4 regions of the Ruminococcus sp. AF17-12 genome follow, and region 2 is predicted to be linked to each of the others. Evidence: riboswitches for the same ligand, from Rfam matches in the RefSeq annotation. Region 2 holds a riboswitch; each other region holds the start of a gene.
What was found. Region 2 has a riboswitch for cobalamin ahead of nikB (nickel ABC transporter permease). Riboswitches for the same ligand answer to the same signal wherever they lie in the genome.
Positions count from the first base shown of each region.

Region 1: another riboswitch for cobalamin. It lies ahead of DWW77_RS03995 (sirohydrochlorin cobaltochelatase); the one in region 2 lies ahead of nikB (nickel ABC transporter permease).
Region 3: another riboswitch for cobalamin. It lies ahead of DWW77_RS16710 (ABC transporter permease); the one in region 2 lies ahead of nikB (nickel ABC transporter permease).
Region 4: another riboswitch for cobalamin. It lies ahead of DWW77_RS03930 (cysteine-rich small domain-containing protein); the one in region 2 lies ahead of nikB (nickel ABC transporter permease).

Region 1 covers NZ_QUGY01000003.1:71,124-73,332, forward strand. Annotated here, with positions in the region: gene DWW77_RS03995 (sirohydrochlorin cobaltochelatase) at 1-1,113, opposite strand, end outside; cobalamin riboswitch at 1,276-1,450, opposite strand; gene DWW77_RS04000 (NAD(P)/FAD-dependent oxidoreductase) at 1,770-2,209, opposite strand, start outside.
Region 2 covers NZ_QUGY01000009.1:41,146-43,354, reverse strand. Annotated here, with positions in the region: gene nikC (nickel transporter permease) at 1-396, opposite strand, end outside; gene nikB (nickel ABC transporter permease) at 397-1,335, opposite strand; cobalamin riboswitch at 1,520-1,708, opposite strand; gene DWW77_RS11040 (M14 family metallopeptidase) at 1,993-2,209, opposite strand, start outside.
Region 3 covers NZ_QUGY01000021.1:13,182-15,390, forward strand. Annotated here, with positions in the region: gene DWW77_RS16705 (MATE family efflux transporter) at 1-861, shown strand, start outside; cobalamin riboswitch at 930-1,103, shown strand; gene DWW77_RS16710 (ABC transporter permease) at 1,240-2,169, shown strand; gene nikC (nickel transporter permease) at 2,185-2,209, shown strand, end outside.
Region 4 covers NZ_QUGY01000003.1:54,539-56,747, reverse strand. Annotated here, with positions in the region: gene DWW77_RS03935 (C40 family peptidase) at 1-209, shown strand, start outside; cobalamin riboswitch at 441-610, shown strand; gene DWW77_RS03930 (cysteine-rich small domain-containing protein) at 878-1,165, shown strand; gene DWW77_RS03925 (phosphatase) at 1,273-1,989, opposite strand.

The DNA of each region.
Region 1 (2,209 bases), on a different contig from region 2:
GGATGCTACAAACTGGCTCTTCCAGGAATCCTCATCATCACCGGCCATATCGTTATTTGCATGGTCTCCGGCAACAACCATCAGCGGACGAAGAACAACGTTCTTGTATCCTGCTTCTTTTACTTTCTCGATAACCTTGTCGCAGGCTGTATCTTCCGGCTTACCCTCTACAGTACCGATGAATGCGTTCTTCAATCCAAGATTTTCCATCTGTGTCTGCATCTGATCGTATGTAATATTAGCTGTATGGGATGTTCCATGTCCCATGAATACGAATGCTGTGCCAGCCTCAGCTGCTGCATCCATGCTGTCAAATCCGGCCTCTTTGCAAGCCGTATCTGTGATCGCCTGAGCAACGGCTTTCTTGTCATCATTGATCACAGTTGCATCGTCTCCAACCTCACCGAGCATTGGCTCTGCGATAGCTACAGACTCGAATTTATCTTTATAGCCATTGATCGCTTCTGTCATCTCATCGTACTCAGCACCATGCATCAGATGGGTAGGCTGTACAACCAGATTCTTAACACCATTCTCTACTGCACGGTCAAGAGCCTGCTGCATGTTATCGATCACTTCATCATCTCTTGCCTCTACATGGTTGATGATGATCTGTGCTGTAAATGCTCTTCTTACAGACCAGTCCGGATAAGCTTCTGCAAGAGCATCCTCGATTCCCTTGACATCCTCTGCACGGCTGTCATTGAAGGAAGTACCAAAGCTTACAACAAGAAGTTCATTCTCACCGATCTCATCCTGGTTACGCGGATCGTCCTTGGAAGCATCTCCTGTGTCACGTCCGAAATAATCCGGATCTGCATTCTCACCCTCTACCAGTTCTTTCTGAGCATCTGTCAGAGCATCCCATGCTTCTTTGGCTGCCTTGCAGTCCTCATCTGTTGTGTCGTTTCTTTCCTGTACATAGATCTTGTCGATCAGAGCTGCTACATTATCTGCTGCTTCCTGATCTGCATCAGAAGCCTCTGTGGTATCAGCTGCCTCAGCGTTCTCTTCTGTAGCAGAATCCTCTGCTGCCATTGCTGTTGTAGCCGCACCCATAGAGCATGTCATGGAAACTGCGAGCATCAGAGCTAACATTGTTTTTCTTTTCATTTCTCATTGTCCTCTTTTCATGTATTTCCAGAATACTGATATGTACAAAAAAGCAGCAGCTCTCTGCGGCCGCCTGCTCACACATGATTCTCTGCGCAATACAAATACATAAAAAGAAGTTCTGTATTGTTATGGAGAATACCGATTCGTAAACCGCGAATCCCTGGATCTCACAATAAGGCAGTTCTCCTGACTTGGTTCCACGCTGCTTTCCCTTCCCGGTCTCCCAGTGGTTATAAAAGCAGCTCCCCTTTCACAGTGACGGTATCGTTCCGGATTCTCACCGGATTCTCTTTTGCACATCCGACTGGATGCAACCTTATCATTATAACATTTGCACATATTTTCTTTTACCTGGTTATCTAACTTTTACCACAAACTCATAAATTTGTCAAGATTGATGTCAGACGATTCACGGTTTTCTGTGATCTTCACTCACAAAAAATATCTCGCGAATTATTACCAGTGAACAGTAACCGGTTTTCTCCCTGTATCTGTCAGTTATTATCAGAATACTTTCTCCAATATTCATGCACATCCTGCATAAAAAACAGCCCCTTTCTGTCATCACCCTGATATCAGAAAAGGACTGTCTTACATCAGATATTCGCAATCCGCTTTGCTACTTGCTCATAACAGATAAACTGCTCTGCAGTTTATCTGTTAAAATACTCCTGCTCCAGGTATCTGGCTACGTAGATTCCGCTGGCAGATGCATGGGAAAGAGAGTGTGTCACGCCGCTGCAGTCTCCGATAACAAAGAGACCCTTGTGGCAGGTTTCCAGATTTTCGTCGATCTCGACCTCCATGTTGTAGAATTTAACCTCAACGCCATAAAGCAAAGTATCATCATCTGCGGTTCCCGGTGCGATCTTATCCAGAGCATAGATCATCTCGATGATGCCATCCAGGATACGTTTCGGCATAACAAGACTTAAATCTCCCGGTGTCGCAGAAAGTGTAGGTGTTACGAAACTTTCCTCAATACGGGCTTTTGTGCTTCGTCTTCCGCGGATCAGATCTCCAAACCGCTGTACCATAACACCACCGCCAAGCATATTGGAAAGTCTTGCAATGCTCTCACCGTATCCGTTGC
Region 2 (2,209 bases):
CATACCGGCAATGGCAATGGCCAGAACAAGGCCGGGGAATGAGATCATCATATCCGCGATACGCATGATCACTGCATCCACAACACCACCGAAATATCCGGCGATAACTCCTAAAAATGTACCGATCACAAAGATCACCGCAACCAGACATAAGGTCATGATCAGAGAGGTTCTTGTTCCGAAGATAACACGGGAAAGAAGATCTCGTCCAAGCTTATCCGTTCCGAACGGATGAGCGGAGCTTGGCTCCTGCAGTGATTCGGTCATAACTGCATCCAGAGGATCATATGGTGAGAGCTGCGGCGCAAAGATCGCAACACCGATCACCACGAGACCCAGAATAAAGAAAAGAGTGAACTGTTTATTTTCTTTGAATGTTCGTAATACCTTTTTCAATTATCTATCCTCCTTAAGTCTTGGATCGAGATAAGTATAGGACAGATCCACAAGCAGGTTGATGCACATGTACAGGATCGCGATCCAGAGTACATAGCCCTGTACAAGAGGATAGTCACGACAGGAAATTGCCTTTACTGCCATATTTCCCATTCCAGGCCAGTTGTAAATGATCTCTACAACTGCAGTACCTCCCAGAAGACTTCCAAGGGAAAGCCCCAGCAGTGTTACCAGCGGAAGCATTACATTAGGAAGAACGTGTTTCCAGAGAATGACGCTTTCCTTGATCCCACGCATTCTTGCACCTGTGACATAATCCTGGTGAAGTTCCTCCAGTACTGCACTTCTTACCTGTCTGGTATACTTTGCAGACATGGCAAGTGCAAGTGTCAGCGCCGGAAGGATCATGGATTTAAAATCTGTACTGCCTCCGGCAACATTGATCCAGCGAAGCTGAACACCAAAGATGCTGAGAAGGATCAGGCCCAGCCAGAAGCTTGGAACAGATACTCCCACAAAGGTAATTCCTCTTACAAAATAATCCGGGAATTTGTTCTGATATACAGCGGCCAGTATTCCAAGCGGTATGGAAATAATGACCATCATCAGAAGTGCCAGCAACGACATCCTCAGCGTCGGCCAGAAACAGGATACCAGTTTATCCGTTACCGGCATTTTGAAAGAATAGGACTGTCCCATATCTCCTGTTACAACACCTTTCAGCCAGGAACCATACTGCACAAGAAATGGCTGGTCAAGGCCGAGATCATGTCTTGTCTGTTCCAGAAGTTCCGGTGTTGGAAGATTACCACACTCTGTCAACATGATCTCCGCAGGATCACCAGGTGACAGGTAGGTCAGTCCAAATGTGAAAAAGCTGATTCCAAATAATACAATGATAATCTGGAGAAATCTTTTTCCTACTTGTTTCTTTGTCACGTTTTACTCCTTTCCTCATTTGATGCGATTTTAACATTGCCGTTTTAATTTAGTTAGATAAAAGAAACTATTGGATTCTTAATATGCAGAATATGCATGGAATTTTAGAAAATTTGCACGAAAAAAGCCCGTGACGAAATACGGGCACACAAAATAAATATGCTTCCTATCTTCCGTAAGAATCATTTTAAAACAATTGCAAGCAGGTCTCCTGACTTAGGATCCTTACCCTCAGACACCTTCCCGGTCTATTTCTCACGCACTCGACCAGTGGTACTTTGTCTGAGGATTTCCCCTTACAGTGACGGGATCGTACCGGATTTACACCGGTTTCCCTATTAATCCTCTCAGAACTTACAACGGCTGATGTGAAAATCAGCAAATGCTGTCAAATTACTGAAACATTATATGATAAAACTATAGTTTATGTCTATGGAAAAATGTTATATTTTTAGAAAACTCATAAATTTTGTTAAAGATGCTTGAATTGTATATATCCCCCATGGGGGATTTGACAATTGGATTTATCTGATCTGCTAAAAAAACACGGATTTTACCTCGCTATTTTTACAAATAGAATAGCAAATGGTAAAACCCGGTTTTCTTACTGTTTCAATATGATTTCAGACAGAAGCGTTCTGAAAAGGTTGTTTACTATCAGGTCAGAGTCTCCGTGATCGCTGCATATGCGATCATTGGTCCGTCTTCAATAATGTTCAGACTGGCTGTCTGATAAAGTACGACTCCGTTTTCAGTTGCAATAGATGTGTAAAGTAAATTTCCATAGTAATCTCTCAGTTCACCCAATTCTTCTCCCTTAAAGAAGTACTCTCCAGGCTTCTTGGATGGATACCAGCATCCGGTATACGGCGCA
Region 3 (2,209 bases), on a different contig from region 2:
CCGTTGATCGCAATGACAGTGGCAGCAGTGATCAATGTGGGACTGGATCTGTTGTTTGTGGCGGTTTTTGGCTGGGGTGTAGCCGGAGCAGCAGTGGCGACCGTTATCGCACAGGGATTTTCAGCCTTGTACTGTTTGATCGTATTACGTAAAATCCCGGATATCCGCCTGGAAAAGAAGGATTTTTACAGGCAGCCTTCTATGAGTTTGCGGCTTTTGGAACTGGCGGTTCCTCTTGCGATACAGAATGTGATCATCTCCGTGGGAGGACTTGTGGTACAGTATGTGATCAATGGATTTGGTTTTCTGTTTGTGGCGGGATTTACGGCATCGAACAAGCTGTATGGGGTTTTGGAGATGGCTGCCGTTTCATATGGATATGCTATTACAACCTATGTGGGCCAGAATCTTGGTGCAAAGAAATATCAGAGGATTCGAAAAGGCGTGCGCAGCGGCACTTATATGGCAGTGCTCACTTCGGCTTTCATTTCCGGCATGATGGTACTGTTTGGACGTAATGTACTGTCCCTGTTTGTATCCGGTGAACCGGATCAGACCCGACAGGTATTGGATATAGCATATAAGTATTTGTTTATCATGGCTGTCTTTTTGTGGGTGCTGTATCTGCTGTATGTGTATCGTTCCGCTATCCAGGGCCTGGGTAATACTTTGATTCCGCTTGCCAGCGGTATTGCAGAATTTATAATGCGTGTCAGTGTTGCGCTGCTGCTGCCAAAACTGATCGGTGAAGATGGAATATACTATGCAGAGATCTGTGCATGGAGCAGTGCAGCTGTTTTATTATTCGTAAGTTATATGATCATTATACGGAAATATAAAGAAGTCACCGTTCATACATAATGTTTCTTTTGACAAAAAACTATTTATATAAAAAGAAAAGTATGATATTATGATACTTACAACTATGAAAATTGAATAGTCAGAAGGGTGTACAAAGTACTTAATAAGGAATCTGGTGAAATGCCAGAACAGCCACCGCTACTGTGACAGGGACGAAAACCAAAATATCACTGGAGAGATCCGGGAAGATGGTAAGTAGGAAGAACTGGAGTCAGGAGACTTGCCTTTTTGACAGAAGAATTCTGATTCGGATGGGATACAGAAGGAATAAGCTCTGCTTGAGGTAGAGGTTTGTTTTTTGTGCTGATATGATGCTGGATCATATCAGCTTTTTTTATTTTAACCGAATAAACAGATGAAAAATGAGGAGAGATGAAGATGGGAAAAGTAATTGCAAAGCGTTTTATATTTATGATTCCGGTAGTGCTGGCGGTTACATTTATTATTTTTATGCTGAGTTTTATATCGGCAGGTGATGCGGCCAGAGTGCTGGCGGAGAAAAAATATGAGCATCCGTCACCGGAGCAGGTAGAAGAAGTACGGCATGAGGAAGGACTGGATCAGCCGGTGCTGGTACAATACGGGAAATGGCTGGATCAGGCACTTCATGGCGATTTTGGAAAATCATATTCTACCAGAAAACCGGCTTTTGAGGAATTAAAAAGATATTTTCCACAGACATTTAAACTGGCAGTTACTTCGTTTTTATTGTTGATGATCGTATCAGTCCCTCTCGGAATTTTGTCGGCAATTTATGAAAACAGAGTTCTGGATAAAGTCATTCGCATTTTGTCGTCCCTCAGTGTATCTATGCCGTCTTTCTGGATCGGTCTGATGCTGCTCTATATATTTGGAGTAAAGCTAAAAGTGATTTCCGTGATCGGAGGAGATGCCGGAGGCATCCCGATTCTTGCGGCATTTGCCATGGATATCAGTTTCTTTGGAATTATGACGAGATTGATCCGTACCAATATGATACAGGTGCTGAAGCAGGATTACATACGTGCCAGCAGAGCTAAGGGATTGTCATCTGTAAATGTAATTTTGCGTCATGGTCTGAAAAATATCCTGATTCCTGTGCTGACACGTCTGGTATCAATTGTGATCGGTTTTTTCTGTGGCTCAGCTGTGATAGAAAGTATTTTTTCAATTCAGGGAATCGGAAATCTGGCATTGAAATCCGTGATCTCAAAAGACACTCCGGTGCTGCAATGTTTTATCTTTATTCTGGCTGTTGGCATTGTAGTATTAAATTTTCTTGTGGATATCGCCTATTCTGCGATTGACCGGCGAATCCAGTTAAAGTAAAGGAGAGATCATAGAATGGGAAGCAGAAGAAAGCAGAAAA
Region 4 (2,209 bases), on a different contig from region 2:
TTCCGAGAACCTCCTATGAGCAGCAGAATGCAGGTACAGAAGTATCCTACGCAGATGCACAGCCGGGAGATCTGATCTGCTATGGCGGACACGTGGCTATTTACATGGGTAATGGCCAGATCGTTCATGCATCGAACTCTCAGGACGGGATCAAGATCAGCAATGATGCTACATACAGAACAATTGTATCTGTAAGACGTCTTGTATAATAAGAACGTACAACAGAAAAAAAAAATACAGCAGCCCGACAGCAGTTTGTCGGGCTGTTTTTGACGTCGGAAAAAATATTGAAAACCCATGGAACGGAGTGAACAGCAACAAAATATGCTCAAAAATGTATAAATTTTGAAAACAGTATTGACATATAATTAACAGGATGTTATTATGATGTCAGTATAATTCCATATTGAACATAGCAAGTGCTGAGGATAGCTGACAGTTATATATTGATTATCAGAAGTCCACAGAAAAGGGAATCAGGTGTGAAACCTGAGCGATCCGGTCACTGTAACGGAGGAGCGAATCTCATAGTCCATTGTACGTATGTATGAGAAGGAGAGAGGAGTCATGATCCCGGAGCCAGGAAACCTGCTTGTTATGGCGAGGTTAAACTTCCGTGTAAAGTGTAACAACCATTTCAGGGACTCCGCACCCCTGGGACGTTGTCTACTTTTTTACGAGAGTAGGCATTTTTTTATGGAATGCGCCTGTTCATATGAATTATACATGATTAAATGGCAGGCGATACTACTCCGGATACATTCGTTCCCTCCGCGCACTCATGAACGGATTATATTTCTACCCCGGGGTGGCATCGCTACCTCTTTTTTATAGGAAAAAATTATGTGTGGTTATGTCAGGAGAGGAGAAAAGAGCCATGGAGAAACCATACTGGGAAGGCAAAGAATACTCTTACTTCAGCCACAAAAACTGTGAGTATTTTCCGTGCCATAAAGGAGCAGATCCGGAGAACTTCAATTGTCTGTTCTGCTATTGTCCTTTATATGCACTGGGAGATAAATGTGGTGGCAATTTCCGCTTTACGGAAAGCGGGATCAAAGACTGCACCGAGTGCAAGCTTCCTCACAGAAGAGAAAATTTTGGATATGTTACAGGTAAATATAGCGAGCTTGCGGAAATTGTACGGAAGCAGCGGGAAAAATAAAAAACAGGCCAGTTCAGATACAGGAAAATGTATATTCCTGTGTTTGAACTGGCCTGTTTTGTTTGGAGTGGACAATATCTGTTATCTGTCGGAAAAGATACAGAAGATCATTCTCTGGTTTGGAGAAAAACCTTGAGTCTGGGAATCTGGTTGTTGAGGATCAGCTGTTCCGGAAACATGGCCTGATGAACAAACTCAGCAGCACAGGTAAAATCTCCGATATGCTCCGGGCCATGGCTGTCACTGGAAAGAAGCAGCGGCAGATCATATTTGCGGCAGCATCGAAGGATCTCGAAACAGTTTTCTCTTGTGTCGCCACGATAGCCATAAGGTGCAAGAGAAGCTTCGTTGATCTCAAAGATCGTGCCGGTTTCCCTGGCAGCCCTTGCAAGCGCATCATAATTAACCGGGTAATGAGTGTTATCACTATGTCCGAGGATCTTTACACAGGGGTTTTTCATTACATTGATAAAAGCTTCTGTGTTTTCGGCTCTGGTACCGCAACGGTAATTCCAGGCATGCATGCTGGCAATGGCGTAATCAAGTTTGCATAATAATTCTTGATCTAAATCTACCGTTCCGCTGCGGTCAAGGATATTCAGTTCAATTCCGTAGAGTAATTCTACACCGAAATGTTTTTTGGGAGAATAGGTAAGGCTGCGGAAATAGGAGGAAGTTCCGGCTGCCAGAGTGCCGGGACCGTGATCAGTGATCCCGAGAAGCCGGAGACCTTTCTCGGCAGCTGCGCGTGCCATGTTGGTGATGGTACATTCCGTGCCGTGACCACTGGCGATGGAGTGGGTATGCATATCAGAAAGATACATAAAAATACACCTCTTTTACTGTTTGAGAACATGTGACAGAGCGGAATACGAATGTCCGCTTTGCATAAATTTTTCTGAAAAACAAAGGAATTCCTATATAAATCCAAGTATGGCAGAGCAGAAAAACAAAGTCAATAGAGAAAAACATAAAAATACAAAAAACAAATAAAATCAACAGGGCGCAACCGATAAAAACCACAAAAACAGCTAGAAACACATG